2 regions of the Buttiauxella ferragutiae genome follow, and region 1 is predicted to be linked to the other one. Evidence: predicted binding sites of a transcription regulator. Region 1 holds the regulator's gene; the other holds the start of a gene.
The links. Region 1 encodes PurR, which represses purine synthesis genes. Its sites were predicted from a motif close to CANGCAAACGTTTGCNTG; they were not measured.

Region 1 (15,881 bases):
TGAAGATCCAGACGGCTACAAAATCGAGCTCATCGAGAGCAAAGATGCGGGTAAAGGCCTGGGTAACTAATACTCAACTAACGGGCGGTAAACCTGCCCGTTAGCTTCCCTTCTTAAAATTTGCCATAATGCGCGCTGCTTTTTCCCCGTATTAAGAGATCCTGATGTCTGACAACACGCAACTGCAAGGCCTGTGTGACCGCTTTCGTGGTTTTTATCCGGTAGTCATTGACGTTGAAACCGCTGGGTTTAACGCGAAAACCGATGCTTTACTGGAAGTCGCTGCCATCACCTTAAAGATGGATCTGGACGGCTGGTTAATGCCTGATGAAACCCTGCATTTCCATGTCGAACCTTTCGAAGGCGCTATCCTTCAGCCTGAAGCGCTGGCCTTCAATGGTATTGACCCGCACAACCCGTTGCGTGGTGCCGTCAGTGAATATGACGCGCTACATGCGATTTTTAAGATGGTGCGCAAAGGCATCAAAGACAGTGGGTGTAACCGTGCAATTATGGTGGCGCACAATGCCACCTTTGATCACAGCTTTATGATGGCCGCGGCAGAACGCGCGTCATTAAAACGTAACCCTTTTCATCCGTTTGTCACCTTTGATACCGCCGCACTGAGCGGACTGGCATTAGGCCAAACGGTGCTGGCGAAAGCGTGTATTGCTGCTGGTATGCCGTTTGATAGCAGCCAGGCGCACTCTGCACTTTATGATACCGAGCAAACCGCGCAGCTATTTTGCGAGATAGTGAATCGCTGGAAGCGTTTAGGTGGCTGGCCGCTGCCACTCCCTGCAGACCCCGAATCGTGAGCATAAAAAAAGCGACCTTAACGGTCGCTTTTTAATAACTAACAGCAAATTACTCTGCGTCTGGCTCTTCAGATTTATGCTTAGCAGCAGATTCTTTAATCAGCGCCTGCAATTCACCACGTTGATACATCTCAATGATGATGTCGCAACCGCCAACCAGCTCGCCATCAACCCACAATTGTGGGAAAGTCGGCCAGTTGGCATATTTTGGCAACTCAGCACGGATGTCCGGGTTCTGCAAAATATCAACGTAGGCGAAACGCTCACCACAGGCAGACAGCGCCTGCACAGCCTGGGCTGAGAAACCACAGCTAGGCAGTTTCGGGGAACCTTTCATATAAAGAAGGATTGGGTTTTCAGTAATCTGTTGTTGGATTTTTTCAATAGTGCTCATTGCTTGCTTCCTCAAACCTGGTCTCGGCAGTAGCCTGCCATTGTAGCGATCGATACCCTCTCCAGAAAACACCAATTTTTGCAGGGTTTCTGTGTACTACGCGATGGAGGGATAACATGTCTCAAGAATAACACTTTTCCGGTAGCTGCAAATCAGGAATTAACCCTATCCCTGATCAATAAATCACCTTATGACCTTAAGTTTGATGATTTTTTTTGCGACTGGTTACGAAACAGCACGACGATAGGTAAAAGGTTGTTAACTTTATCTCACTTAATAGATTAGAATCGGCGGGTTTCGCAAAATCATACACGGGCATGATGGTAATTATCATGCATTCATTTTAACCAGGGGATTGTCGAGTGGCGCGGATAACAAAAATTTCTATCACGCTCTGTGCTCTGCTATTTACCTTGCCGTATACACCATTGACGCAGGCGTCTGAGCACGCTCGTCCCGTGGCGGCGCATAAAGCGCACGTTGTGAAAAGCACAACCAAGAGCACAGAAAAGAGCAGTAAGAGTAAAGATAAAACCACTACCGCCAGCAAGAAAACCAACACCACCTCCAAAACAACCAGCAAGAAAAAAGAAACCACTGCCTCAACGAGTAAAACCGCTAAAAACTCCAGCAGTGCTAAAACAAAAAATCTTGCCAGTAAAGACCGCAAAAAATCCTCTCAGCTCGCGAAAGTCCAGCCTGTTGCTCTCACCGAAAAATGCAGTAAACCTCGTAAAGGTTATAAAACGCATTGCGTGAAAGTCAAAGCAGAGCAACCAACGACGATTGCCGCTGCGCATAAAGTCCGGGTGCAAAAAGCACAGAAAACGGCGATGAACAAATTGATGGGCCAGATTGGCAAACCGTATCGCTGGGGTGGGACTTCACCGCGTACCGGTTTCGATTGCAGCGGTCTGGTTTATTACGCCTATAAAGATTTGGTGAAGTTCCGTATTCCACGCACTGCTAACGAAATGTATCACCTGCGTGATGCCTCTTCGGTGGATCGTGGTGAGCTGGAAACAGGTGACCTGGTATTCTTCCGTACACAAGGTCGCGGCACTGCGGATCACGTAGGCGTGTATGTAGGCAACGGTAAGTTCATTCAGTCTCCACGTTCTGGCAGGGATATCCAAATCACTTCCTTGAGCGAAGATTACTGGCAACGCCACTATGTTGGCGCTAAACGTGTCATGACTTCCAAAACCATTCGTTAAAAATTCGTCGAAAATCTGCGCCTGCCCTTCATTGGGCAGGCGTGTTCCTCTTTTGCTTACCCTTTCAATTTGTTACCCTAAACCCGCACTAAAAGTGTTGTCTAGATGTAAACAATAATAAGGAGTTAGCAATGTCGTTCGAACTACCTGCACTACCGTATGCAAAAGATGCTTTAGCACCGCATATCTCCGCCGAAACCCTGGAATACCATTACGGTAAACACCATCAAACCTATGTCACTAACCTGAATAATCTGGTTAAAGGCAGCGCGTTTGAGGGTAAAACCCTCGAAGAGATCGTTCGTACTTCCGAAGGTGGCGTATTTAACAACGCCGCTCAGGTCTGGAACCACACTTTCTACTGGAACTGCCTGGCACCAAATGCTGGCGGCGAGCCAACTGGCGAACTGCTGGAAGCCATCAATAAATCTTTTGGTAGCTTCGCTGAGTTCAAGCAGCAATTTACTGATGCTGCTATCAAGAACTTCGGTGCTGGCTGGACATGGCTGGTTAAACAGGAAGATGGCGCATTAGCGATTGTTTCTACCTCTAACGCTGGCACCCCACTGACGACTGCAGCTAAACCGCTGTTGACTGTGGATGTGTGGGAACATGCGTACTACATCGACTACCGCAATGCTCGTGCTGGCTACCTTGAGCATTTCTGGGCGCTGGTGAACTGGGCATTTGTTGCGAAGAATTTAGCAGCTTAATGCAAAAGTAAATGGGCCGCGATTTGCGGCCCATCTTGATCAAAGCGTAAAAATCAGTGCAGTACGGCAGTTAGTGCGCCGAAAACAATCAAAGCCAAAACAATTACCGTCGTCGTGATTGAAAATTTCAAATCGGTGCTCATCATTAAACTCCTTTTATATCCATACAATCGATGTGTCAGGGTGATTTTCCCACAACCAGAGATAAAAATCCTCCAGGTTTTAATCTGATATCAATTTTCCCTCTTCCACTTTTCGCCTGGATAGGCCAAAATCCCTCGCTAATTTGTTGCGTATCGTCAATTCAATGCCCTCCTCCCGTTTTATGTCGCAATCCCGGCATACCTGCAACCATCATGTTGCCTGTGGAGTCAGCGTACGCAAACGTTTAACATAATAGCAATCAAGGGTTTACGATATAGCCCGGAGTGAATTTTAATGGCGACAATCAAGGACGTGGCGAAGCGCGCAAACGTTTCCACTACAACCGTATCACATGTGATTAACAAAACCCGTTTTGTGGCGGAAGAAACGCGCAATGCGGTGTGGGCAGCAATTAAAGAATTGCACTACTCGCCAAGCGCCGTAGCACGAAGCCTGAAAGTTAATCACACCAAAACGATTGGTCTGCTTGCCACTTCCAGTGAAGCACCCTATTTCGCCGAGATAATCGAAGCGGTGGAAAATAGCTGCTTTGAAAAAGGCTACACCCTGATTTTGGGCAACGCGCACAACAACTTTGAAAAGCAGCGCGCTTACTTATCGATGATGGCACAAAAGCGAGTCGATGGCCTGTTAGTGATGTGCTCTGAATATCCTGAATCATTGCTCACCATGCTTGAAGAGTACCGTCACATCCCTATGGTGGTGATGGACTGGGGCGAGGCTCGTGCCGATTTCACCGACTCCGTGGTCGATAACGCTTTCCACGGCGGTTATCTTGCTGGACGTTATTTGATTGAACGCGGCCACCGCGAAATTGGCGCCATTCCCGGGCAAATGGAACGTAACACCGGTGGCGGCCGCCACGCAGGCTTTATGAAAGCACTGGAAGAAGCGGGAATTTCCATTCCGGAAAACTGGATTGTTCAGGGTGACTTTGAACCTGAATCAGGTTACCGCGCCATGCAGCAGATCATCGGCCAGTCTCATCGCCCAACAGCGGTATTCTGTGGCGGCGACATTATGGCGATGGGTGCTATTTGCGCTGCTGATGAAATGGGGCTGCGCGTGCCGCAGGATATTTCCGTTATCGGTTACGACAACGTGCGCAACGCGCGTTACTTCTCACCGGCATTGACCACCATCCACCAGCCGAAAGATTCGCTAGGGGAAACGGCGTTTAATATGCTGCTGGATAGAATCGTCAACAAACGCGAAGAGTCGCAGTCGATTGAGGTTCACCCGCGTCTGATTGAACGCCGCTCTGTGGCTGATGGCCCGTTTCGCGATTATCGCCGCTAAGTGTGTGTCGGATGTCGCGCAAGCGACATCCAGCAGACTTACAGCGGCTCCTGTAGCCACTCCTGATTCATCGTGTCACTATCGCCTAAGTAATCCAACAGCCAGGCCAACGCTGGCGATGCATCGTTTTGCTGCCATGTCAGGCAACATGCCGCGTCAGGGAATGGATTATCCAGCGTTAATTCGCGCCATTTCCCTGAAGCAACCCACGGTTTGGCAATATGTAACGGCACCATGCCGATACACAACCCCGCGCTCAAGCAATCCGAACCGGACGCCCAATCAGGCACTACCACGCGGCGCTGGTTATCTAACAGCCAGGTAATTCGTTTTGGTAATGAACGCGAAGTATCTTCCAGAACTAGCGATGGCCAGGCACGCAGGTCATCATCGCTTAACGTCCCATCGCACTGTGCCAGTGGGTGCGAGGAAGCCACCACGCAACGCCAGCTCAACGTTCCCATATCACGGAAGGCATAACGCCCCCCAACCGGAATCGCCTGAGTCGCGCCAATCGCCACTTCTACGCGTCCATCCGCCAGCGCATCCCACACGCCGTTGAACACTTCCTGAAAGATACGTAATTCGATATCAGGAAAATGGCGATAGAAATCCAGCACCAGTTGCCGCGTTCGCTCCGGTTTTACAATGTTATCAACTGCAATCGCCAGGTGACCACGCCATCCATTGGCGATCTGTTGGCACTGTTGCCGTGTCGTCATCATTTTTTTGATAACAGAGCGGCCTTCTTTGAGAAAAAAGACGCCAGCAGGGGTTAATTCAACATCCCGATGACGACGTTCGAATAGCGGAACGGCTAACCAATCTTCGAGTTGCCGCACCGTATAACTAATGGCAGACGGAACGCGGTGCAACTCTTGTGCTGCACCGCTGAAGCTGCCATTGCGCGCTACCGCATCGATGACTTCCAGCGAGTATTCTGACCACATTTCTTTGCTCACAAATTTTTTGAACGCAACCTACAAATATTAGCGTTTCACAAGCGTAATTGCACTCCGTACACTCTCGCGGCGATTAACCTGCAAGATAAAACAAGAGAAAATTATGCAACCATCAAAAGGATTTCTTATCTGGCTGGCCGGATTAAGTGTGCTGGGGTTCCTCGCCACAGACATGTATCTGCCTGCTTTCGCTGCCATTCAGCAAGATTTACAGACCGACGCCTCTGCCGTCAGTGCCAGCCTGAGTCTGTTCCTTGCCGGCTTTGCGTTTGCCCAGTTGATGTGGGGTCCATTGTCAGACCACTTCGGTCGTAAACCGGTATTACTGGCGGGTTTAAGCCTGTTCGCCATCGGTTGTATCGGCATGCTGTGGGTTGAAAGCGCCACCGCGCTACTGGTACTGCGTTTTGTTCAGGCGGTTGGCGTCTGTTCTGCGGCCGTCAGTTGGCAAGCTTTGGTGACCGATTACTATCCGGCGAATCGCGCTAACCGTATTTTCGCCACCATTATGCCACTGGTTGGCTTGTCTCCGGCGTTGGCACCGCTGCTCGGTAGCTGGATTTTGACTCACTTTGACTGGCAGGCGATTTTCGCTACCCTGTTTGCCATCACGCTGGTGCTGATGATCCCGACTTTACGTCTGAAACCCCGCACTCAGCATCATCCGCAAACCGAAGATAATAAAGTCAGCTTTACCTCTTTGCTGCGCTCACGCGTGTACAGCGGGAACGTATTGATTTATGCCGCCTGCTCCGCCAGCTTCTTTGCCTGGCTGACCGGTTCGCCATTCATTCTTAACGATATGGGTTATAGCCCGGCGGTTATTGGCCTGAGTTATGTGCCGCAAACCATCGCCTTCTTGATTGGCGGCTACGGCTGCCGTAGCGCGCTGCAAAAATGGCAAGGCAAGCAAATGTTGCCATGGTTACTTGCGCTCTACACCCTGAGCATTTTCGGTACCTGGGGTGTGGCGGTCAGCGGCCATGCCAGCCTCACGCTGCTATTGATTCCATTCTGCGTGATGGCGATTGCTAATGGTGCGATTTACCCGATCGTCGTTGCTTCAGCCTTGTTGCCATTCCCACAGGCCACCGGTAAAGCAGCTGCATTGCAAAATACGCTGCAATTAGGTTTGTGCTTCCTGGCAAGTTTGATGGTGTCATGGTTGGTCGCAACCCCGTTGTTGACCACCACCAGCGTCATGTTGGTGACCATCGTCTTAGCCATGTTGGGCTACTTGCTGCAACGCCGTAGTCATGTCAAAGTCTGGCAACCTGCTGAATCCGATGCACATTAATGTATCGTTTGCGTGACAGCAATGTAGTTAGCTTGCTAACAATATTTCATTGAATCACCGCCTGGGCGAGCCTATACTTATTTACGGCTTGACCGTCAGCACAATAATAATGACGTTTTGACGGGAGCCTTTGTGCTCCCGTTTGTTGTTTTAGAAGCTTTTTTTGTGGGCTCTCGCCCCCCTTTCTCTGTTCTACGTCGGATATCAGGCTCGCGGTATTTTCCGTGACATTTCTCACATGCCCAAAATAGCGTCTACGCTGTTTTAAGGTTCCTCTCACAATGGTGATGGAGAAGCTATGAGTTCATCGTGTATAGAAGAAGTCAGCATAAGAAATAACCCGTGGTATCGAATCGTGAGCGAAATGCTCACGCAGGCTGGCGTGGAAATTAACGGCCCGCGCCCTTTCGATATCCAGGTTAAGCATCCCGATTTTTTTAAGCGCGTGCTGCAAGAAGGCACCCTCGGGCTGGGTGAAAGCTATATGGACGGCTGGTGGGACTGCGAACGGCTGGATATATTTTTCAATAACACCATCCGTGCCGGACTTGAGAATCAACTCCCCCGCCATTTAAAAGACACCCTGCGCATTGCTGCAGCCCGAATATTAAATCTGCAATCCAAAAAACGCGCCTGGATTGTCGGTAAAGAACATTATGATCTTGGCAACGACTTATTTAGCCGGATGCTCGATGAACATATGCAATATTCCTGCGGCTACTGGAAATCAGCCACTACCCTTAGCGATGCGCAGAATGCCAAACTGAAAATGATCTGCGATAAGTTGCATCTTGAGCCAGGTATGACGCTGCTGGATATCGGCTGCGGCTGGGGTGGGCTTGCGGAATATGCCGCACGGCATTATGGGGCCGTGGTTCATGGCGTGACCATTTCTGCCGAGCAGCAGAAAATGGCTCAGGAACGTTGTCTCGGGCTGGACGTGACTATCTTGCTGCAAGATTATCGCGATTTAGAAATGCAGTTTGACCGCATTGTTTCAGTTGGCATGTTTGAACACGTCGGGCCGAAAAACTATGCCACCTATTTCAATGTGGTTGACCGCAACCTGAAACCAGAGGGTATTTTCCTGCTGCACACTATTGGTTCGAATAAAACCGATAACTGCGTTGACCCGTGGATAGACAAATACATTTTCCCGAACGGTTGCCTGCCGTCCGTGTGCCAGATTGCCGATGCCAATGAAGGCCATTTCGTGATGGAAGACTGGCATAACTTTGGTGCCGACTACGATAAAACGTTAATGGCATGGCACGAGCGTTTCCAGAATACCTGGCCGGAATTTGCCAGTAACTATTCAGAACGATTCAAACGGATGTTTAGTTATTACCTTAATGCGTGTGCCGGAGCCTTCCGCGCCCGCGATATTCAGCTGTGGCAAATCGTCTTTAGCCGCGGCATCGAACACGGCTTACGCGTCCCGCACTGATTTAATGCCCCGGCTAGTCCGGGGTTTAGCATTTTCTTAACAAATCGTGAACTTCTTCACGTTTCCAGCTCTCCTTTCCTCACGAGTTTGATCTCGCTAACACTTATCTCTTTATTCAATGGAAACCGGTTTCCCTGTTGTTTCACAATCAATCCACTTACCCCGACAATAACAAGGATACCGCCATGAGCATGTACCAAAAAATGGTCAATGTGATTGAGCAAAAAGTCACTCCCATGGCCGGAGCGATGGGCTCTCAGCGCCATGTCATCGCCATCCGCGACGGCTTTATCTCTGCCCTACCGTTTATGATCATCGGTTCTTTCTTGTTAGTATTTATTTTCCCGCCGTTCTCACCTGACAGTAGTTGGGGCTTTGCCCGCTCGTGGTTGAGTTTTTCTCTCACCTACCGCGAACAGCTGATGTTGCCGTTTAACCTCAGCATGGGTGTCATGACATTCTTTATTTCGGTCGGTATTGGTGCAAGCCTCGGAAAGCACTATAAGCTCGACCCGATTATGACCGGCTTACTGGCATTTATGGCTTTTTTACTGGTCGCAGCACCGTATAAAGACGGGCAGATTTCAACACAATACTTCTCTGGACAGGGCATCTTTACCGCTCTGCTGACGGCCATTTATGCCAGCGAAATGTATGCGTTCCTCAAACGCCACAACATCACTATCCGCTTGCCGAAAGAAGTCCCAACCGGTGTTGCGCGTTCGTTTGAGATCCTGATTCCGGTGGTGGTGATTGTCGCCACGCTCCATCCGCTGAACTTATTTATTGAATCGACCACCGGAATGATTATTCCGGAAGCGATCATGCACCTGCTGGCACCGCTGGTTTCGGCCTCTGACTCATTGCCTGCGATTCTGATTTCGGTGTTTATCTGCCAGATCCTGTGGTTTGCCGGTATCCACGGTGCACTGATTGTCACCGGGATTATGAACCCATTCTGGATGGCCAACCTTTCGGCGAACCAGACCGCACTCGCCGCCGGTAACGTGCTGCCACATATCTACCTGCAAGGTTTCTGGGATCACTACCTGCTGATTGGCGGCGTCGGTTCAACATTGCCGCTGGCGTTCTTGCTGCTGCGTAGCCGCGCCATTCACCTGCGTACTATCGGTAAAATGGGCGTGGTGCCAAGCTTCTTTAACATCAACGAACCCATTTTGTTCGGTTCGCCAATCATCATGAACCCGCTGTTCTTCTTGCCGTTTACTTTGGTGCCGATGATTAACGCAACCCTGGCTTACATCGCGACTAAATTAGGTTGGGTCGCACAAGTTGTGTCGTTAACACCGTGGACAACCCCGGCACCCATTGGCGCGTCGTGGGCCGCAAATTGGGCGGTAAGTCCCGTAATCATGTGCCTGATTTGTATGGTCATGTCGGCTGTGATGTATTACCCCTTCCTGAAGGCTTACGAGCGCACCCTGCTAAAACAGGACGAAGAGCGCAATGCACAGGAAAACGAGAACCCGATTACTGTAAGTTAATTTTTTATAGCCTGCCGGTATGGCAGGCTCGTCAAATGAGGAACAAAAATGAAATACCAATTTCCTGATAATTTTTGGTGGGGCAGCGCCAGTTCAGCACCACAAACGGAAGGCGAAACACTCGGATTTGGCAAAACGGCCACCATCTGGGATCGGTGGTTTAAAGAGCAACCGACCCGTTTCCATAACGGCGTAGGCCCGGCAGAGACTTCCACCTTCTACAAGAACTGGAAAGAAGATATTGCGCTGCTCAAAGCGCTTAATCACAACACTTTCCGTACCTCGATTTCCTGGGCTCGTCTAATTCCGGAAGGCCGCGGTACGGTCAATCAGGAAGCGGTGACCTTCTACAATCAAGTTATTGATGAATTACTGGCGCAAGGCATTAAGCCGTTCATCAACCTGTTCCACTTTGATATGCCAATGGTGATGCAGCAGCAAGGCGGCTGGGAGAATCGTGACGTTGTCACGGCTTATGCTGAATTTGCCAGCAAGTGTTTCGAATTGTTCGGCGACCGTGTAAAGCATTGGTTCACCTTCAACGAGCCAGTAGTACCGGTTGAAGGCGGCTATTTGTACGACTTCCATTACCCGAATGTAGTGGATTTCAAACGTGCAGCCACCGTGGCTTACCACACTATGATTGCGCACTCTCTGGCGGTGAAGGCCTACCACGAGCGTAACGACGGCGGCGAGATTGGCATTATCCTCAACCTCACGCCATCTTATCCACGCTCACAAAACCCGGCAGATGTGAAAGCGGCAAATATTGCTGACCTGATGTTTAACCGCAGCTTCCTCGACCCGGCGCTGCGTGGTGAATATCCGCAAGAACTGGTGGCGCTGTTGAAAGAACACGGCCAATTGCCAGTCTGCCAGCCAGAAGACAAAGCTCTGCTGGCGGCGGGTGTGGTCGATTTATTGGGTATCAACTACTACCAGCCGCGCCGCATCAAATGCCGCGACTCGCTAGTGAACCCTGACAGCCCGTTTATGCCAGAGTGGTTCTTCGAATCCTACGAAATGCCTGGCCGCAAAATGAACCCGTACCGTGGCTGGGAAATCTACGAGCAAGGGATCTACGATATTCTCACCAATCTGCGTGAAAATTACGGCAACCCAAATTGCTATATTTCAGAGAACGGCATGGGCGTTGAGAACGAGCAGCGTTTCGATGAAAACGGCCAGATTCAGGATGATTACCGCATTGATTTTGTACGCGACCACCTGAAGTGGCTGCATAAAGGTATCAGCGAAGGCAGCAATTGCCTCGGTTACCACATGTGGACATTTATTGATAACTGGTCCTGGTGTAACGCCTATAAAAACCGTTACGGTTTTGTCTCGTTAAACCTTGAGACACAGCAACGCACTATCAAGAAAAGCGGTGAGTGGTATCGCACGACCGCTGCAGAAAATGGCTTTAACGACCGGACGTAATCTCAGCACTCGGGCCGCAAGGCCCGTTTCTGGCTGAGAAGTGGGAAACAGACTATGTCGAATATTAATGATGTTGCACGTCTTGCGCAGGTTTCCAAAGCCACGGTTTCGCGCGTATTAAGCGGCAGTCGCGGCGTCAAAGAAGAGAGTCGTCAGGCGGTTTTACGCGCCGCCGAAATTCTGAATTACACCCCTAATGCCATTGCGCAATCGTTGAGCAGCCAGTCGACGAACTGCATCGGTGTGATTTGTGCCACCGAACATATTCAGCAGTCTACCGGTTACCTGCAAGCGCTTGAAAAACAGCTCAATCAACATCACAAGCACTTGTTATTACGCTTCGCCAATGACCACAACAGCGTGGCACAAGCCGCTCAGGAGTTATCGAAGGGGTTATGCGACGCACTGGTAGTGGTCGGCGCGCGTTTCCCACTGCCGACGCTTGCTGACGACATCATGCTGATTGACTGCCTGAGCGGTGCCGAAAATTTCAGCGTTCAATGCGACCATGTTTTTGCCGCAGAAACCGCCGTGCACTATTTGTGTAACCAGCAACGGCGGCAAATCGCCTTAATCAACTTTGCCAGCGGAGAAGCGGCAGCGTTAACACTCGAGGGCTATCACCAGGCGCTGCACAACCATGTGGTGCCTTTTAACCGCCAGTTAGTGATTGAAGATGAGTCATCAGTACGCATTGCACTGCAACGCCTGATTAACCGTGGGGTGAAGTTTTCCGCCCTGTTAGTTACAGACGATACCCAGGCACAAGAAGCCGTGATGATGCTCAACCAGTACCAGTTAAAAGTGCCCGAACAAGTGATGGTATTTAGTCTGGATGGCTCCACCCGAATGCCTGGGTCGAACACCATTCCGGCGATTCAATACCCGCTGGAAAGTATGGCGCGTCGGGCGGTGGAATTACTGTTAGGGGAACGCCAGACCAGCGATGTGGTGCGCGGCAGTTTATTGATTGCGTAAGAATGTCGGATACGGCTCGAAATTGTAGGGTGGATAAGCCAAAGGCGTCATCCACCGTATAATCCTTATTCCTTCGGTAACAGCGCTTCCAAAGTCGCTTCACGTTGTGCCAGCACACGCTCAACGGTATCGACAATCGCCTGCGTTTGCGGGTCGATTTCAATATTAATGCGGTTGCCCAATTTCTTGCTGCCTAATGTGGTGCGCTCAAGCGTTTCTGGAATTAAATGTACACAGAAACGTGAAGCCGTCACTTCGCCCACTGTCAGGCTAATACCATCGATGCCGATATATCCTTTATGCAGGATATATTTCATCAAGGTTTTATCGCGCATTTTAAACCAGATCTGGCGGTTATTTTCCGACGTCAGGATCTTCGCCACTTCCGCCGTGGTCATAATATGCCCCGACATCAAATGCCCACCGATTTCATCATTAAATTTGGCGGCACGCTCGACGTTAACGCTGTCGCCCACCACTAACTCGCCGAGGTTGGTGATACGCAGCGTCTCTTTCATTAAATCAAAGCTGACGTGATTGCCATTGATTTGGGTGACCGTCAGACAACAGCCGTTGTGCGCCACCGATGCCCCAGTTTCAAGGCCTGGTAACATCGCATCTGGCATTGCGACAACGTGCGTACGGAAGTTAGGTTTCTCATCAATGGAGACCAGGGTTGCTGTGCCCTGCACAATACCTGTAAACATCGTAAAGCTCCTGGTAATTAACGGCAGCTGAAAATTATATGGCAGCACTTTAACAGTTGGAAAAAAACCTTGCCAGTCATCCGCGCTACCCCACCATTATTTGACTGGCGTATTCGTTTTCTCCCGCTACAATAGTCAGGCTATTTCCCCTGCTATTCCTATTTTCCTGCCTCTTCTGGCGGTCTTGTTGTCTATCTAATAACTAAAAATAATCAGGTGTATAAATGCAGAAGTACATAGTTGAAGCCCGCCAGTTGCTAGCACTGGCGATACCCGTAATGCTGGCGCAAATTGCACAAACCTCAATGGGTTTTGTCGATACCGTGATGGCCGGTGGCTACAGCGCAACCGATATGGCCGCAGTGGCAATCGGTACCTCTATCTGGCTACCTGCGATACTTTTCGGCCATGGTTTGTTAATGGCTCTGACGCCCACCGTCGCCCAACTCAATGGTTCTGGCCGTCGTGAGCGCATTGCCCACCAGATTCGCCAGGGCTTTTGGCTGGCGGGCATCGTCTCGGCAATCATCATGATTGTGCTATGGAACGCGGGATATATTATTCACGCGACCAAGAATATCGACCCGCAACTTGCCGATAAGGCCGTCGGCTATTTGCGTGCGCTGTTGTGGGGTGTCCCGGGCTATTTGTTCTTCCAGGTGGCGCGTAACCAGTGTGAAGGTTTAGCGAAAACCAAACCCGGCATGGTGATGGGCTTTATCGGCCTGCTGGTCAATATTCCGGTCAACTACATCTTTATTTATGGTCACTTTGGCATGCCAGAACTGGGTGGCGTGGGCTGTGGCGTTGCCACTGCTGCGGTGTACTGGGTAATGTTCTTCTGCATGATCTCTTATGTGAAGAAAGCCCGCTCAATGCGCGATTTGAAGCTGGAAAAAGGCTTCATCAAGCCCGACTGGAAAGTGATGAAGCGCTTAACTCAGCTTGGGTTGCCGATTGCGCTGGCGCTGTTTTTTGAAGTGACGCTGTTTGCGGTTGTAGCATTGCTGGTTGCGCCATTGGGGATTATTAACGTCGCCGGTCACCAGATTGCCCTGAACTTCAGCTCGCTGATGTTCGTATTGCCGCTGTCGCTATCAGCTGCGGTCACTATTCGCGTCGGCTTCCGTTTGGGCCAGGGTTCAACGCTTGATGCCCAAACGGCGGCATGGACGGGGATTGGTGTTGCAATGTGTATGGCGACGCTCACCGCTATTTTCACGATAGTGATGCGTGAACACATCGCCCTGCTCTACAACAGCAATCCGGAAGTGATTGCCCTGGCAGCACATCTGATGCTGCTGGCGGCGGTTTACCAATTGTCTGATTCTGTTCAGGTCGTCGGTAGCGGTGTGTTGCGTGGTTATAAAGATACCCGTTCGATTTTCTTTATCACCTTTATCGCCTATTGGGTTCTGGGCTTACCGAGTGGTTACATCCTGGCGCTGACCGATTGGCTGGTCGAACCGATGGGCCCGGCAGGATTCTGGACCGGTTTTATCATCGGTCTGACGTCAGCGGCAATTATGATGATGCTGAGGATGCGTTGGTTACAACGCCAGCCATCCGTGACAATTTTGCAGCGCGCTGCACATTAAACCCGAATAGCCGCCGTTATGGCGGCTATTTTTCCATCGAGTTGCGCAGATGCGCAGCAAACGAGTGAAATATGGAAGAAAATTGCGGTTTAACGCTTGCAAGGTTTAAGGGGTGCCGCTAATATTCGTCCCCGTTGTCACAGACAACACAGTGCGTCCGTAGCTCAGTTGGTTAGAGCACTACCTTGACATGGTAGGGGTCGGTGGTTCGAGTCCACTCGGACGCACCATTTTCTAGTTTTACTGCAATATGTAGTACCGCAACACACAGTGCGTCCGTAGCTCAGTTGGTTAGAGCACTACCTTGACATGGTAGGGGTCGGTGGTTCGAGTCCACTCGGACGCACCATTCTTAAAGAAACATTCAAAGCTTCGTCCCTTTTCTAAAACATAAAAAAAACAACAAATGATCGACTACTCAGTGAAAAACCAGACCGAGTAATTTGTCGAGAACAATATTGACCAAAGCGATGGCAATCTTCTCAACACGGGCAGATGCCTCAATCTGAAGCGTGTTTTTATATTGGCGCAAAAGTTGATCTCTTGCATAAAGCAACGCTTCCAGTTCACTATCATTGAGTTCGCCCCGCGCCCGAAGCAACAACCAATACGTTATTTTTTCGCCTGTTTGCCTGATTACCGCGTCTGTTTCTTCCGCAGCGGAGAGCAGGAGATCCTTCAATTGTTCTTTAATGAGTACAACGGCCTCATCTTTGATTGAGTCAATGACATCATCAATATCTGACATTTTTTTGTCCCCTATTTTGTTTGATTACCCACGCGAGAACTTTCTCCGCGAATGGCAAGGTCGTAGTTTGGTTTAACGTTGTCAATTTCTTCCTTCGCAAAAACGACGCTAAATAACTTATTCTCCGTTATCGCTATTTCGCAGTTATTTTTGAATACGTTATCGAGGTAGCGGATGGCATGCAAACGTGACTCATCATGCTTGCCTGCCGCATATTCTGTCGCTTCGCGAAATTTAAGATCTCCGGCATCACAGGTTGCCTTTACTTTGGGTTCATCGAATTTTTTTCTGGTGCAACGGTATTGTCTTCCAGAAATTTGAGGTGAAATGCCTTCAAATTGGTGAAATTTTGGTAAGCGCCTGCGTCGTAGTGTGAAACAAATAAGGCACATCCATTTAGTAATAAAAGGGGACAGAGCAATACCAATATGCTGGGTTTGAAAAAAGTATCTAATCGCTGCATTTTTATTTCCTGCTTTGAACTCTCTCTGAACTCTGGTGAGTGCCATACCGATTATTTACCGACTGGCGAAGGTTTTGGCCCTGTGGAACGTACCTGCATCACGCGCTGAAGAATGTCGAACCAGAATGGT
Region 2 (15,881 bases), 2.4 Mb from region 1:
GCCACGGCATCGCGCCAGTCTTTAGCCTGTTCTACGACCTGAATGACCTCTGTGGTTAATAGATTCTTTAACATGCGACTGATAACTCCCGATGATAATTAACAGGAGGGTAGATTTTTTGCGCAGACATTAATGTGATGGTTGTCTCATTTGATAGCGCTACCTGATAGCGCTATCAAGGATTGTGATAGCGCTATCATTTATCCTAGGTCTGACTTTGGCTATATCCAGTTCCTGCATATACAATGCGTGAGAGTTTTTGCTAACGTGATCAATAGTCTGACGAACAGACGGTGAATTAAAAATAATGAAAACAGTTAGTTGTATTAACTCGGGGAGCCAGAATGGAAAAAACGCGTAAGCGCCGAGGTACCGGGCGGGTCACACTGCAAGAAGTTGCCAATTATGCAGGCGTTGGAACCATGACCGTTTCTCGGGCATTAAGAACGCCGGAACAGGTTTCCGATAAACTGCGCGAGAAGATAGAGCAAGCGGTGGAAGAACTGGGTTATATCCCCAATCGGGCAGCTGGTGCGCTCGCTTCTGGCCACAGCAATACCATCGCGGTGTTGATTCCTTCCTTGATCGACAAAGCCAGTTCGCGCTTTATGCAGTCGCTGCAGCAAGTGCTGAATAAAAACGAATTCCAGTTACTGCTTGGCTGTCATGAACATAATCAGCATAAAGAAGCTGAAATATTAATGACGCTGCTGCAAAGCAACCCGGCGGCACTGGTGATTTTTGGTTCGCAGCTGGCAGAGAAAACCTGGCAAATACTCGAAAAGGCTAACATTCCGACGATAAACGTTGTGGGTTCCCCATTTAGTCAGGCGAAGATTTCCCTCGAAACCGGCTTTTTTGAGGCCTCGCATAAACTGACGGAACATTTGCTGGATCAGGGTTATAAAAATATCGGCTTTATTGGTGCGCATATGGACAACCGCCTGCAACGCCAGCAGCTTAATGGCTGGCATAAAGCGATGCTCAGCCGCTATCAAAACTCTGATCAAGTGATTACCACTCCGGAAGCCGCCAGCCTGCAGTTCGGGCGTTATGCATTAACTGAAATACTGCAACGCCAGCCGGATCTGGATGCGGTTATTTGCAGCCATGAAGAAATTGCCCTGGGGATTATGTTTGAGTGCCAGCGCCGCTTGCTGAAAATTCCTGGAAACATCGCAGTCGCTTGTCTTGATGGCTCTGACAGTTGCGATCAAACCCATCCGACACTAACGTCCATACGTATAGATTATAAAAAAATGGGCAAAGAGGCGGGCAAGATGCTGATTGAGTTACTAAATAACGATGATGACGATGAGTTAGATGAATCACGTGTTGAGTTGTTCAACTACCAGGTTGAATTACGTCAAAGCACCTGAGCGCGGTCGTTGTAGGGCGGATAAGCTTGCGCCATCCGCCATCGTTCTTAAACCGTGATATTCCAACCCCGCGCACGCCACAACTCCGGCAACTGCGCTAAATCGGTAAACGTCGTTACTTTCGGGTGATCAATCGGCTGGTTGTGTGGGTCGGCGCAAAAATAGAAAACTTCCATGCCTGCGGCAATGCCGGATTGCGCACCGGCCATAGAGTCATCCACCAGCACACAGTTTTTGACATCCACATTCATTGCCTCGGCGGCGTGGAACATCAGTGCCGGATCCGGTTTCCACGTCTGTATATCGTAGCCGCTAAACAGTTTGTCCGGGAAATGGTGGAGCATGCCGGTTTTGCCCAGTGAATGCTGCATTTTGCTGACCGGGCCATTGGAAACGATACACATCGGCACGTTGATTTGCGCAATTAGTGCTGCTGCGCCGTCAATCTCTACCAGCTCGCTATCAAACAGACGCGAAACTTCGGCGCGATAAACCGGCTCCAGTTCATCTTTTGGCAAGTTCATTCCATAGCGGGTATTAATCGTGTCGATTATTTCGTAGAGCTTGATTCCCTTGAAAGTTTTGAAAACCTCCTCGAGCGCAAGTTCGATGCCGTATTGCGCAAACATATGCACGTAGGCTTTGGAGCAAATAACCTCACTATCAACCAGCGTGCCATCGCAGTCGAAGAACAGCGCATCTATCCGGGACATACCGCTTCCTTATTTCTACCCATCGCCCTTCAATATGCAGGGGTGTTGACTGCTCTCATTCACCCGAATCACTTACTTGAGTAAGTTCATCGGGATTCATTCGATTGCCGCCTACCTGCATCTTGAAGTAGCTCGGGTATAAGATTAAATATCTACTTTACCCAATTTGCAGAATTTTTGCGGCACGCAATCGTTGCCGTATAAGTAAATTCAATGAAAAAAAATTAGCGTGGGTCATTATGTTTGGGAATTTTTGGTATAGGATAACGACGGATTTTCCCTCTCAATGTTCGGAATTAACACTAATGAGCCAACCACAATCTACTCCGGCCGCAAATCCGGGGCTGCTCGAGCGCGTGTTTAAACTGCGCGAACACGGCACCACGGCACGCACTGAAGTGATCGCCGGTCTTACGACCTTCCTGACGATGGTGTATATCGTTTTCGTCAACCCGCAGATCCTTGGCGCCGCTGGTATGGATACCCAGGCCGTTTTTGTCACCACCTGTTTGATTGCCGCATTAGGTAGCATCCTGATGGGTATTTTCGCCAATCTGCCAGTCGCATTGGCTCCGGCAATGGGCCTGAACGCCTTCTTCGCCTTTGTGGTGGTAGGTGCGATGGGGATTTCCTGGCAAGTTGGGATGGGTGCTATTTTCTGGGGTGCAGTAGGCCTGCTGTTGCTGACCATTTTCCGTGTGCGTTACTGGATGATTGCGAACATTCCGGTGAGTTTGCGTGTCGGTATCACCAGCGGTATTGGTCTGTTCATCGGCATGATGGGCCTGAAAAATGCCGGGATCATCGTGGCTAATAAAGACACGCTGGTGGCCATCGGTAACCTGACTTCGCACAGCGTACTGCTTGGCGCGCTGGGCTTCTTTATCATCGCCATTCTTGCCTCGCGCAATATTCACGCTGCCGTGCTGGTGTCAATTGTAGTCACCACGCTGCTGGGCTGGATGATGGGCGACGTGCAATACCACGGTATTGTTTCCGCGCCACCAAGCGTGCTGTCTGTTGTCGGCCAGGTTGATTTAGCCGGTTCGCTGAACATTGGTCTGGCGGGTGTTATCTTCTCCTTTATGTTGGTTAACCTGTTTGACTCATCCGGCACGCTGATTGGCGTGACAGACAAAGCCGGGCTTGCCGACGAAAAAGGGAAATTCCCACGCATGAAGCAGGCGCTGTACGTTGATAGCGTGTCTTCAGTGGCGGGTGCATTTATCGGGACTTCTTCCGTTACCGCGTATATCGAAAGCTCTTCTGGCGTGTCTGTTGGCGGGCGTACTGGCCTGACGGCGGTCATCGTTGGTTTGCTGTTCTTGTTGGTTATCTTCCTTTCCCCGTTAGCAGGCATGGTTCCGGCATATGCTGCAGCTGGTGCGTTGATCTACGTTGGCGTGTTGATGACGTCGAGTTTATCGCGCGTGAAGTGGGACGACCTGACAGAAGCGGTTCCAGCGTTTATTACCGCGGTAATGATGCCTTTCAGCTTCTCAATCACCGAAGGCATCGCGCTGGGCTTCATCTCTTATTGCGTGATGAAACTCGGCACGGGCCGCTGGCGTGAAATCAGCCCATGCGTGATTGTTGTGGCGCTGCTGTTCATTCTGAAAATCGTATTTATCGACGCACATTAATCGTTTTTGCCGGATGGCGCTTGCGCTTTTCCGGCCTACGAAACAGTGAACCATGGCCGGTTATTGTGGCTGGCTGTGGTTCTCTCTGCGATACCTGCCCGGTGGCTGATGAAAGGTGCGCGTAAATATCCGCGTAAACGTCTGCTGCGAATCAAAGCCATACTTCAGACTAATATCGTAAACCTTGTTATCGGTGTCGCGTAAATCACGCGCGGCCAGCAACAATTTGCGCTCACGAATGTATTTCCCCAGACTTTCACCTTTGTAGTGCATAAACAAACGCTGCAAGTGCCACTTCGAATACCCCGCGTGATCGGCAATATCATCAATGCGTAATGGTCGATGCAAATTGTCATCAATCCACTGAACAATCGTATCGATAACCTGAGCTGAAATCGTCATACATCCCCCTGCGTGGTTCGCTTACATTGCGCTGGCAGATTCCCACCAGGCGCTAAATTGTTGTGCGTTATCATTTACCCGCACAGGCTCACCCTGCTTTGGTGTTAACAGGCGATAATTTTTCCCGATACTGGCTTCAGCGAGGCTTTTGTAAGGCGCATCCCACGTATGATTTGCCAGTACAAAACGGCCTGCATGGCCCGGAAGTATGGCGCGAGCTTTGAGGTCTACTGCGGCTTGTGCAGTTTCTTGCGGCATCATATGAATATTGCTCCAGTCCTTGTCATATTGGCCGTTTTCCATAATGGCTAAATCGATCGAACCGAACTGTTCACCGATAGCTTTGAAGTGTGGCCCGTAGCCGGTATCACCGCTGTAATAGACTTTGTTGTCATTGGTCACGAACATAAAACTCGCCCATAACGTCTGGTTGCTCTTCAGACTGCGGCCAGAGAAATGCCGGGCGGGTAACACATGCACCGTCAGGTCGTTCGAGATTTTTACCGTCTGGTTCCAGTCTTTTTCATGAATGATGTCGCTATTTATGCCCCAGTAACGCAGATGCGAACCAACGCCCAATGGCGTAATCACCTGGCGGATTTTTGGCTTCAGTGCTTTGATGGTGGCGTAATCCAGATGATCGTAATGGTCGTGGGAGATAATCAGCAGATCGATTTCAGGCATCGACTCAGCCGTCCACGGGTAATCCCCAGGGAAGGCTTTATTGATAAATGAAAACGGGGCGGCGTAACTGCTGAAAACGGGATCGATAAGAATGCGTTTGCCGGCCAGCTGGATGTACCAGGAGGAGTGCCCGAGCCAGACCATCGTATCTTGTTCCAGCGGCAGATTAGCCAGTGAAGTTTTCACTAGCGGTAGAGGTTGTTGAGGGCGAGAATTTTCCCGCTTCGCGGTTAAAAATCCCCACCATGCCGCAAGCTTACTTTTCTGCCCGGTATAGCCAAGCGTTGGGATCTGGTTGCGAAATTGTCCATCAACGTAATTTGCAGAGCGTTCGACTAAACTTAGACCTTCTCCTTGCGGAGCCTGGCCAAACCCGGCATTCAGGACAAAAGGCAAACTGGCTGCTGTTGCAATCAACATAATTATTACCGCGCATATGGAGAATCGTTTCATTTCCTGGCCTGCACAAATCGTTCCATCCATTGGCACGAAGCTGTAAACTTGATAATGAGTGAGTAAGCACTCATTATAGATAAGGAGTGACGACCGTCAAGATGCTTTTCAAACGCTGACATTCAGCGTTGCAGTGGCGTAGCTCGCGTGATTCAATTCGGGGTTCAGAAATTAGAGGGTAAAACGTTGTGGCTCGTCCGAAGAGTGAAGATAAAAAATTAGCGTTACTGGATGCAGCAACCATCGCCATCGGCCAGTCGGGGATTGCGGCATCAACTGCGCAAATTGCCCGTGGCGCAGGCGTCGCGGAAGGAACTCTATTTCGTTATTTTGCCACTAAGGACGATTTGATAAACGAGCTGTACCTGTATTTGAAACAAAGCTTACTTATTTCCATGCAGGCGAATCTCGACCGCACATTGAAAGACCCGAAAGAATATACCCGCTATATCTGGAACAGCTACATCGACTGGGCGATTGGTCACCCTGAAGCGCATCGGGCGATTCGTCAGCTGTCGGTGAGCGATAAGATTGATGATGACACGAAGCAAAAAGTGGCGGAGTTATTCCCGGAATTACATGAGATCTGTTCGCAATCGATACTGAAGGCTTTTCAGTGCGGCCCGTATCGCGCGTTTAGTGATGCGATTTTTTCTTCGCTGGCAGAAACGACCATGGAATTCGCCAGCCGTGAACCGGAACGTGCTGGCGATTTTAAGGCTTTAGGCTTCGAAACGATGTGGCGCGCTTTAGCTAATTAGTTTTTAACTCGCTGAATATAATTACCAAATGCCGTCAGCTGTCCGGCCAAATGATCGAGCGTGCTTTGATCAACCACTTCGCCAGTTTGCACATCCACTTTGTTTTGAATCACGCCGCCCATAAATTCAGGCTTGTTCATCACCATCGCGTCGAGGAACACCAGAATCTGGCGCAGATGGTACTGGCAGCGTGCGCCACCAATCGCGCCCATGGAACAGGTCTGAATCAGCACTGGTTTGCCAGCCAGTGGCTGTTCCGGTAAACGTGACAGCCAGTCGATGGCGTTCTTCAGGCCACCTGGCACCGAATAGTTATATTCTGGCGTGACAATCACAACGCCATCTGCGGTGCGGATTTGCTCAGCAATCGCTTCAACCGTTGCCGGGAACCCCTCTTCTTGCTGTATATCGGCGTCATACAATGGAATGTCTTTGATCGACGGCAATGCCTCAATGCTCATCCCCGCTGGGGCGATGCCAGGCAAAGTGCGGGCGACCATCGCGTTGAATGAGCCATGGCGCAGGCTACCTAATAACGTGACTATCTTTAACGTGTCGGACATGAATACCTCTTTTTGTCAGGACGTTCAGGAAAGATCAGTTTTGATATAACGCTTTTTCTGACGACATACTGGTTAAGCGAATTATGCTGCCGTTAGGATCGCGATAACGTGATTTGACATCCCACAGACTATGCCAGCTTTGCGGGCTTTCAAACTCCCACAAACTCAATTTTTCTATGGCGGGCGACACTACGCATCCCCAGATTAAGAGGCCTTCCACATCGCTGATCGCTTCAATTTCTGATTGATCATTTGTGCGAATCCGACCCGCACCAGGCAGAAGCTGCCAGCTTTCTTCACGACCGGTCAATTTAAAAGCACTTTGATGCAGTGTGCGTAACTGTGCTCTGGCCTCACCTGGGTTTTTTTGAGTGTTTATCCAGATCGACTCATTGCTGCGGAAAATGGAAGCTGAAGCAACAGAAGGAAGATTGCCGAACGACTGATTAATTTCGAAATCGAGTCCGCAGCGGCCTTCGGTGGTGACCAACACACCGACTTTGTTTCCGGCATAAGCAATGCTGAAGTCCATCAACGACGTGTCAGCAAAATGCGGGCGCCCGGCGGCAGTGGTGACAATCTTGGGCAGTTGTTGAATGCCATACAGCATATGAAGGAGTTCAGCCAACAGGCTACGTGAGGCTAAGAATCGTGAACGGCGATGTTCCGGCATTTGTTGAGCGAAGGTGAGGCATTCTTCATTCAGCCGGCTCGAAAAGGGGAATTTGGGATTGATCGTCCATCTTGCGAAATGCGTTGCCATTTTTCTCTCCTTGATAATGGGCAATCTACTTTTCATTCAATTGTAGATTTTTTAGCAACGAAACGCACGGGGATGAGCGTGTAAAAAAACATCAATTGATCAACCCTATGAATACTTAGGTTTTTAAAGTACAGACGAAACGGTAAAAAAATCCCGCAACACTTATCCTGCTAAATCAGGCGCATTGCGGGATGAGTAAAAAGTGAGCACACGCTTACTTTTTTAGTTTATTTACCGATACAGAAGCTGGAGAAAATGCGTCCAAGCAAATCATCAGAGGTAAATTCGCCGGTGATTTCGCTCAGGCTTTGCTGAGAAAGTCGCAGTTCTTCAGCCAGTAATTCCCCGGCCCATGCGCCCAGCAACTGCGCTTTGCCTTGTTGCAGATGGGTTGCTGCCTGTTCCAGCGCCTGCAAGTGGCGACGACGCGCCAGGAAGCCGCCTTCCATATTGGTTTCAAAGCCCATGCTCTGTTTTAGATGATCGCGCAGCACATCTACACCTTCACCGGTACGCGCAGACAAGCGTACAAGTGAGTGACCATTCACATCGCTCAGACCCAGCGTTTCGCCGGTGACATCAGCTTTATTACGCACTACGGTAATCGGTAAACGTGCCGGTAAGCGCGCAATAAAGTCTGGCCAGATTTCAGCAGGGTCAGTGGCAGCGGTCGTGGTTCCGTCAACCATAAACAGCACACGGTCTGCTTGTTCAATCTCATTCCACGCACGTTCGATGCCGATACGCTCAACTTCGTCGTTCGCTTCGCGCAGCCCTGCGGTATCGATAATATGCAGTGGCATGCCGTCGATATGAATATGTTCGCGTAATACGTCACGGGTGGTTCCGGCAATATCCGTCACAATCGCTGCTTCGCGGCCAGCCAGAGCATTCAACAGGCTCGATTTTCCGGCATTTGGACGCCCTGCAATCACCACTTTCATGCCTTCACGCAGCAAACTGCCCTGGCGTGCTTCGGCGCGCACCGCATCCAGATCGCCAATCACCTGGTTCAGCTGGGCTTCAATTTTGCCGTCAGACAGAAAGTCGATTTCTTCATCCGGAAAATCAATCGCTGCTTCCACGTAAATACGCAGATGTGTCAGCGCTTCAACTAAATGGTTTACGCGTGCGGAGAAAGCACCCTGCAGAGAATTTAATGCTGAACGCGCGGCTTGTTCGGAACTGGCATCAATCAGGTCAGCGATGGCTTCGGCCTGAGCCAAATCCAGCTTGTCGTTCAGAAATGCACGTTCGGAGAACTCACCAGGCCTTGCGATACGCACTCCTGGGAGCGCCAGGATGCGCTTTAACAGTAAATCCAGGATAACTGGGCCACCGTGCCCCTGAAGTTCCAGCACATCTTCACCCGTGAAGGAATTCGGGCCAGGGAACCACAACGCGATACCTTGATCGAGAACGCTGCCGTCAGCATCACGGAATGGCAGATAATCGGCGTAACGTGGTTTCGGTAATTTGCCCAGAATGGCTTGTGCTACTTCACGTGCCTGAAGGCCTGAGACGCGCAGGATACCGACCCCACCACGTCCCGGCGGTGTCGCCTGGGCAACGATTGTCTCGTTATGGCTCATTACTATCCCTTCGTGATTGATTGGTGGATGGCGCTTCGCTTATCCACCCTACAAAAGAAAAAGGCGGTCTATTGACCGCCTTTCGTAAGCTTCTCGCTAATTTTTATCAGGTCTTTTTCTTATCGCGGCTGTGTAAGCCACGTTTCTCAAGACCGCGATAAATCAGCTGCTGCTGGATGATGGTCACTGTGTTACTGACGATATAGTACAGTACCAGACCTGACGGGAACCACAGGAAGAACACCGTGAAGATGACCGGCATAAAGGTCATGATCTTCTGCTGCATCGGGTCGGTCACTGTGGTCGGCGACATCTTCTGAATGAAGAACATCGTCAAGCCCATCAGGATCGGCAGGATGTAGTACGGGTCTTGTGCAGACAAGTCATGAATCCACAGTGCGAACGGCGCATGGCGCAGTTCCACAGAACCCATCAGCATGTAGTACAACGCCAGGAAGATTGGCATCTGGATAACCAGCGGGAGACAACCACCCAGCGGGTTAACTTTCTCAGCTTTATACAGGGCCATCATTTCCTGGCTCTGGCGCTGCTTATCGTCACCAATACGTTCACGCATGGCTGCCAGTTTCGGCTGCAACATACGCATTTTCGCCATGGAGGTGTACTGCGCTTTAGTCAGCGGGTACATGATGCCACGAACGATGAAGGTGATAACGATAATGGAGAAGCCCCAGTTACCGATAAAGCCGTGCAGGAATTTCAACAGCTTGAACAGCGGCTGAGAAATAAACCACAACCAGCCATAATCCACAGTCAGGTCAAGGTGCGGCGCAACGGCTGCCATTTTGTCCTGAATTTCCGGGCCAACCCACAGGGTGCTACCCAGTTGAGCGGTTTGACCAGGTTGAACCAGTTGTGGCGCGGATTTATAACCAATCGCCGCCACATCATTGCTCAGTTTGGTGGTATAGAAGTTGTTAGTACCCTGATTACGCGGAACCCACGCTGTTGCGAAATACTGCTGCAACATCGCCACCCAACCGTTGTTGGCATTAACGTTCAGGTTTTCCCCGTCAGCGATGGTGTCGAATTTATATTTTTCGTATTTCGCATCAGGAGTGGAATATGCAGCGCCACGGAAGGTGTGCAACGCAAAGTTGTTGCTTCCAGTATCGCGGTGTGACGGTAGATTGATGGACTGCTTCAACTGACCAAAAGTAGCCAGCTCCAGCGGTTTCTCACCGGCGTTCTTCACATTGTAATCCACGCTTACCGCGAACTCGCCGCGTTTCAGGGTGAAGGATTTCGTGAAGACGTTGCCCGCTGCATCAGTATAAGTCATTGGAATAACAAGTTCGTTCTGGCCTTCTGGCAGTACGAAGCTGTCGCTTTCAACGTTATACAGTGGGCGATCACCGTTAGCCGGGTTATCTGGGCCATCACGACCCGTCAGGCCACTTTGTGCCTGGTAGACAAACTCTGGCGTGGTTTCCAGTAACTGGAACGGCTCATTAGATTTGAGCTCTTTCGGGTAGGTCAGCAACAGCGCCTGCTCAACATCACCACCACGGGTGTTGATGGAAAGCTCAAGGACGTCAGTTTTAACCGTGATGATTTTTCCCTGGCCACTGGTCGGCACACCCTGGCTTGCGGCGTTACCTGCTGCGGTGGTCGTAGTCTGCGTGGTCTGCTGCACCTGTGGTTTTGGAGCGTTATCCTGCTCCCAGGCTTGCCAGATCATGAAAGACACGAACAACAAAGCGATGAGAAAGAGATTGCGTTGCGAATCCATCGTTAGTGTTCTCTGGTATCAAAAGGTCCAGGTGGGACGGGATCGTCTCCACCGGGGTTCAAAGGGTGGCATTTTAATACGCGTTTCACTGTCAACCAACTGCCTTTTAACACCCCAAACCTGCGCAATGCCTCAATTCCGTAGTGAGAACAGGTAGGAGTGAAACGGCAATGCGGCCCGAGAAGCGGACTTATCAGGCGCTGATAGACCTTAATCAGGCCTATCAGGAGCCGGGAGACAGGCGACAGTGACGGCGCCATAACTTTTCCAATGCTTCCGATAAAGCCCGGTTATCCAGGTCGGCAACCCCTTTCTTAGCCACTACCACGAAATCCATAGGAGGAAGTTCATGCTGACGCAAACGGAAACTCTCACGCGTCAGACGTTTAATCCGATTGCGTTCGTGTGCGCGTTTAACGTTTTTCTTAGCGACTGTTAGACCGATGCGGGGATGCCCCAGCGAATTTAGGCGGCCGAGGATGGTGATTTGCGGCGTGCCAGCCCGTTGAGGCTGCTGGAAGACGAAAGTGAAATGAGTGGGAGTTAACAAGCGTAACTCCCTGGGAAATGCGAGCTTAACCACTCAGGGGTTAGCTTTTATTACTTAGAAACGGTCAGACGGGAACGGCCTTTAGCACGACGACGTGCCAAAACCTGACGACCATTTTTAGTTGCCATACGAGCACGGAAACCGTGTGAACGGTTACGCTTCAGTACGGACGGTTGAAAAGTGCGTTTCATGGCGATTTCTACCTAAACTTGGATAAATTTCACTGGGTTAGCGAAGAGCCCTGCATAAACTGCAAAAGACTTACGCCTCAGTGTGGCTGATTAAAGAGGCCGGATTGTAATAATTGTACACTCCGGAGTCAATTCTCTTTCCTTAATTCCCGTGCCTTAATTCGCTTTTTGACCCTAAAAATGACCAGGATCTGTCCAAAATAAAGCCGTGGTGACACGCGACGGGTGGGGAATTATACGGCGTCCCCATTAAAGAGCAAGGATCGTTAGGGATCTTCCTTAGATCAGTTAAGACGATTTTGTGCGCTAGTCATTAAATTTTCCTATTTAGGAATGATATGCGCTGCGCGTTTGGCAGGATCGTTTACACTTAGACTCCACAAAACAGCCCTGTGGATAAATCGGGAAGAAACTGTGAGAAACAGAAGATCTCTGGCGCGCTTTAGGCTATGATCCGCGGTCCCGATCGTGATCCTTTAGCGTTCACCCTGGGGTAAACCGCAGATAGCGGTTCGCACGCTTCCCGTACCGGGGTTCCGTTGAGGAAGAGTCGGCGTGTGTCAACAATCATGAATATAAACTTTCAGTCTTCGTCATTTTATCGACTTTGTTCGAGTGGAGTCCGCCGTGTCACTTTCGCTTTGGCAGCAGTGTCTTGCCCGATTGCAGGATGAGTTACCAGCCACAGAATTCAGTATGTGGATACGCCCCCTACAGGCGGAACTGAGCGATAACACGCTGGCCCTGTATGCGCCAAACCGTTTTGTTCTCGACTGGGTACGAGATAAGTACCTCAATAATATCAATGGATTACTTAACGATTTTTGCGGTACAGATGCGCCCGTATTACGTTTTGAAGTGGGCAGCAAACCGGTCAGCCAGACGTTAAATCAGCAAGCAGTAGCGACTGCTCCTGCCCATGCGCAAATGGCTCGCCCTGCGGCACCTATGCGTCCGAGTTGGGATAATCTTCCAGCCCCGGCTGAGCAACTGTACCGTTCCAACGTCAACGTAAAACATACTTTCGATAACTTCGTTGAAGGTAAATCGAACCAACTGGCTCGCGCGGCGGCACGCCAGGTGGCAGATAACCCCGGTGGCGCTTATAACCCTTTGTTCCTTTATGGCGGCACAGGCCTGGGTAAAACGCACCTTTTGCATGCTGTTGGCAACGGTATTATTGCGCGCAAACCGAATGCAAAAGTGGTGTACATGCACTCTGAACGTTTCGTTCAGGACATGGTAAAAGCACTACAAAATAACGCTATTGAAGAGTTCAAACGTTACTACCGTTCTGTTGATGCGCTGCTAATAGATGATATTCAATTCTTTGCCAATAAAGAGCGCTCACAGGAAGAATTCTTCCACACCTTTAATGCCCTGCTTGAAGGTAACCAACAGATCATTCTGACCTCGGATCGTTATCCAAAAGAGATCAACGGCGTTGAAGATCGTCTGAAATCGCGCTTCGGTTGGGGGTTAACGGTTGCCATCGAACCACCAGAGCTGGAAACGCGAGTTGCGATCCTGATGAAAAAAGCAGATGAGAATGACATTCGTCTGCCGGGTGAAGTGGCCTTCTTTATTGCCAAGCGTTTACGCTCGAATGTGCGTGAACTGGAAGGGGCATTGAACCGTGTTATCGCCAACGCTAACTTTACTGGCCGGGCGATTACCATCGACTTCGTGCGCGAAGCACTGCGTGATCTTCTTGCGCTGCAAGAGAAGCTCGTCACCATCGACAATATTCAGAAGACGGTGGCTGAGTACTATAAAATAAAGATTGCTGACCTGTTGTCCAAGCGTCGTTCCCGCTCGGTTGCCCGTCCACGTCAAATGGCGATGGCGCTGGCGAAGGAACTGACTAACCATAGCTTGCCAGAAATCGGCGATGCCTTTGGTGGCCGCGACCATACTACGGTTCTCCATGCCTGCCGTAAGATTGAGCAGTTGCGTGAAGAAAGCCACGACATCAAAGAAGATTTCTCTAACCTAATCAGAACATTATCTTCGTGACGCTATGAAATTTACCGTTGAACGTGAAACTTTATTAAAACCGCTGCAACAGGTGAGTGGCCCGTTAGGTGGCCGTCCTACGTTACCGATTCTCGGCAACCTGCTGTTGCAAGTCGCGGAAGGAACGCTCTCATTAACAGGGACTGACCTGGAAATGGAGATGGTGGCGCGTGTCGCTTTAGTTCAAGCGCATGAGCCGGGTGCCACCACAGTGCCTGCGCGTAAATTCTTCGACATCTGTCGTGGTTTGCCAGAAGGCGCGGAAATCGCTGTACAGCTTGAGGGCGACCGCATGTTAGTGCGCTCCGGGCGTAGCCGTTTCTCGCTCTCCACGCTGCCGGCGGCAGATTTCCCGAATCTCGACGACTGGCAGAGCGAAGTAGAATTCACGCTCCCACAAGCGACCATGAAACGCCTGATTGAAGCCACGCAGTTTTCTATGGCGCATCAGGACGTTCGTTATTATCTGAACGGCATGTTGTTTGAAACCGAAGGCGAAGAACTGCGCACCGTGGCGACCGATGGTCACCGCCTGGCGGTGTGTTCTATGCCGGTGGGTCAGTCTCTGCCAAACCATTCGGTGATCGTGCCGCGTAAAGGCGTGATTGAACTGATGCGTATGCTGGACGGCGGTGATTCACCACTGCGCATACAAATTGGCAGCAACAACATCCGTGCTCATGTCGGCGACTTTATCTTCACTTCTAAGCTGGTTGATGGCCGTTTCCCGGATTATCGCCGCGTATTGCCGAAGAATCCGGACAAACACCTGGATGCCAGCTGTGATTTGCTGAAACAAGCATTTTCGCGTGCGGCGATTCTCTCGAACGAGAAATTCCGTGGCGTTCGTCTGCAAGTGATTCAAAATCAATTGAAAATCACGGCTAACAACCCGGAACAGGAAGAAGCCGAAGAAATTCTCGACGTCACTTACGACGGCACAGATATGGAAATTGGTTTCAACGTCAGTTACGTGCTCGATGTTCTGAACGCTCTGAAGTGTGAGAACGTGCGCATTTTACTGACCGACTCTGTTTCTAGTGTGCAGATCGAAGATGCAGCCTCTCAAGCGGCGGCTTACGTAGTCATGCCAATGAGACTGTAGATGTCGCTGTCGCGTTTGTTGATCAAAGACTTTCGTAATATCGAAAATGCGGATTTGGCTCTGGCTCCAGGTTTTAATTTTCTGGTGGGAGCCAACGGAAGCGGCAAGACCAGCGTGTTAGAGGCGATTTATACCCTCGGTCACGGGCGCGCTTTTCGCAGTCTGAAGATTGAGCGCGTTATCCGCCATGAAACAGAATCCTTTGTACTGCATGGTCGTTTACAAAATGGCGAGCGGGAAATCTCACTTGGCCTGACCAAAGACCGTGCGGGCGACAGCAAAGTGCGTATTGACGGCAGCGACGGCCACAAAGTGGCTGAACTTGCGCTGTTGATGCCGATGCAACTCATCACCCCTGAAGGATTTACACTGCTCAACGGCGGCCCGAAATACCGTAGAGCTTTCCTCGATTGGGGATGTTTCCACAACGAACCAGGATTTTTTGTCGCCTGGAGCAATCTCAAACGCCTGCTTAAGCAACGTAACGCTGCGTTGCGACAAGTAACGCGTTATGCGCAATTGCGGCCATGGGATCAAGAGCTTATCCCACTAGCGGAGCAAATTAGCCGCTGGCGTGCCGACTACAGTGCAGCCATTGCCGATGACATGGCTGATACTTGTGCGCAATTTCTGCCGGAGTTCTCGCTTAGTTTCTCCTTCCAGCGCGGCTGGGAAAAAGAGAGTGACTACGGCGAGCTACTGGAACGCAACTTCGAACGCGATCGAATGCTGACCTACACCGCTCACGGCCCTCACAAAGCTGATTTCAGGATCCGTGCTGACGGTGCTCCGGTCGAAGATACCTTGTCGCGTGGGCAGCTTAAATTACTGATGTGCGCTTTAAGACTGGCGCAGGGTGAGTTTCTCACCCGACAGAACGGGCGGCGTTGCCTGTATCTGATAGATGATTTTGCCTCTGAACTAGATGATGCACGCCGTGGTCTATTAGCCAGCCGGCTAAAGGCGACGGAATCACAGGTTTTTGTTAGCGCAATTAGCGCAGAACATGTGATGGATATGGCGGACAAAAATTCGAAGATGTTCGTCGTGGATCAGGGTAAAATAACGGATTAACCCAAGAATAAATGAGCGAGAAACGTTGATGTCGAATTCTTATGACTCCTCCAGTATCAAAGTCCTTAAAGGGCTGGATGCGGTACGTAAGCGCCCGGGAATGTATATCGGCGATACGGACGACGGCACCGGTCTGCACCACATGGTATTTGAGGTCGTAGATAACGCTATCGACGAAGCACTTGCCGGTCACTGTAAAGACATCGTTGTCACCATTCATGCTGATAACTCTGTCTCCG

Region 2: a site for PurR is predicted at 2,276-2,293, ahead of MNO13_RS00130 (NCS2 family permease). Genes of this name have one in related genera too.

Annotation. Positions count from the first base shown of each region.
Region 1 covers NZ_CP093332.1:2,472,325-2,488,205, reverse strand. The annotation lists gene gloA (lactoylglutathione lyase) at 1-70, shown strand, start outside; gene rnt (ribonuclease T) at 165-818, shown strand; gene MNO13_RS11440 (Grx4 family monothiol glutaredoxin) at 868-1,212, opposite strand; gene MNO13_RS11435 (C40 family peptidase) at 1,575-2,429, shown strand; gene sodB (superoxide dismutase [Fe]) at 2,561-3,142, shown strand; gene cydH (cytochrome bd-I oxidase subunit CydH) at 3,196-3,285, opposite strand; gene purR (HTH-type transcriptional repressor PurR) at 3,581-4,606, shown strand; gene punR (DNA-binding transcriptional activator PunR) at 4,645-5,556, opposite strand; gene punC (purine nucleoside transporter PunC) at 5,672-6,865, shown strand; gene cfa (cyclopropane fatty acyl phospholipid synthase) at 7,164-8,312, shown strand; gene MNO13_RS11405 (PTS sugar transporter subunit IIC) at 8,498-9,817, shown strand; gene MNO13_RS11400 (glycoside hydrolase family 1 protein) at 9,866-11,257, shown strand; gene MNO13_RS11395 (LacI family DNA-binding transcriptional regulator) at 11,312-12,235, shown strand; gene MNO13_RS11390 (riboflavin synthase) at 12,301-12,942, opposite strand; gene mdtK (MdtK family multidrug efflux MATE transporter) at 13,167-14,540, shown strand; tRNA gene MNO13_RS11380 (tRNA-Val) at 14,694-14,770, shown strand; tRNA gene MNO13_RS11375 (tRNA-Val) at 14,813-14,889, shown strand; gene MNO13_RS11370 (hypothetical protein) at 14,959-15,288, opposite strand; gene MNO13_RS11365 (hypothetical protein) at 15,300-15,797, opposite strand; gene MNO13_RS11360 (hypothetical protein) at 15,803-15,881, opposite strand, start outside.
Region 2 covers NZ_CP093332.1:22,814-38,694, forward strand. The annotation lists gene MNO13_RS00115 (PTS sugar transporter subunit IIA) at 1-74, opposite strand, end outside; gene MNO13_RS00120 (LacI family DNA-binding transcriptional regulator) at 345-1,379, shown strand; gene yieH (6-phosphogluconate phosphatase) at 1,427-2,092, opposite strand; gene MNO13_RS00130 (NCS2 family permease) at 2,398-3,735, shown strand; gene MNO13_RS00135 (RamA family antibiotic efflux transcriptional regulator) at 3,796-4,137, opposite strand; gene MNO13_RS00140 (MBL fold metallo-hydrolase) at 4,159-5,274, opposite strand; gene MNO13_RS00145 (TetR/AcrR family transcriptional regulator) at 5,463-6,035, shown strand; gene MNO13_RS00150 (NADPH-dependent FMN reductase) at 6,032-6,598, opposite strand; gene MNO13_RS00155 (4'-phosphopantetheinyl transferase family protein) at 6,633-7,361, opposite strand; gene mnmE (tRNA uridine-5-carboxymethylaminomethyl(34) synthesis GTPase MnmE) at 7,589-8,953, opposite strand; gene yidC (membrane protein insertase YidC) at 9,060-10,706, opposite strand; gene yidD (membrane protein insertion efficiency factor YidD) at 10,709-10,966, opposite strand; gene rnpA (ribonuclease P protein component) at 10,930-11,289, opposite strand; gene rpmH (50S ribosomal protein L34) at 11,307-11,447, opposite strand; gene dnaA (chromosomal replication initiator protein DnaA) at 12,075-13,463, shown strand; gene dnaN (DNA polymerase III subunit beta) at 13,468-14,568, shown strand; gene recF (DNA replication/repair protein RecF) at 14,569-15,642, shown strand; gene gyrB (DNA topoisomerase (ATP-hydrolyzing) subunit B) at 15,671-15,881, shown strand, end outside.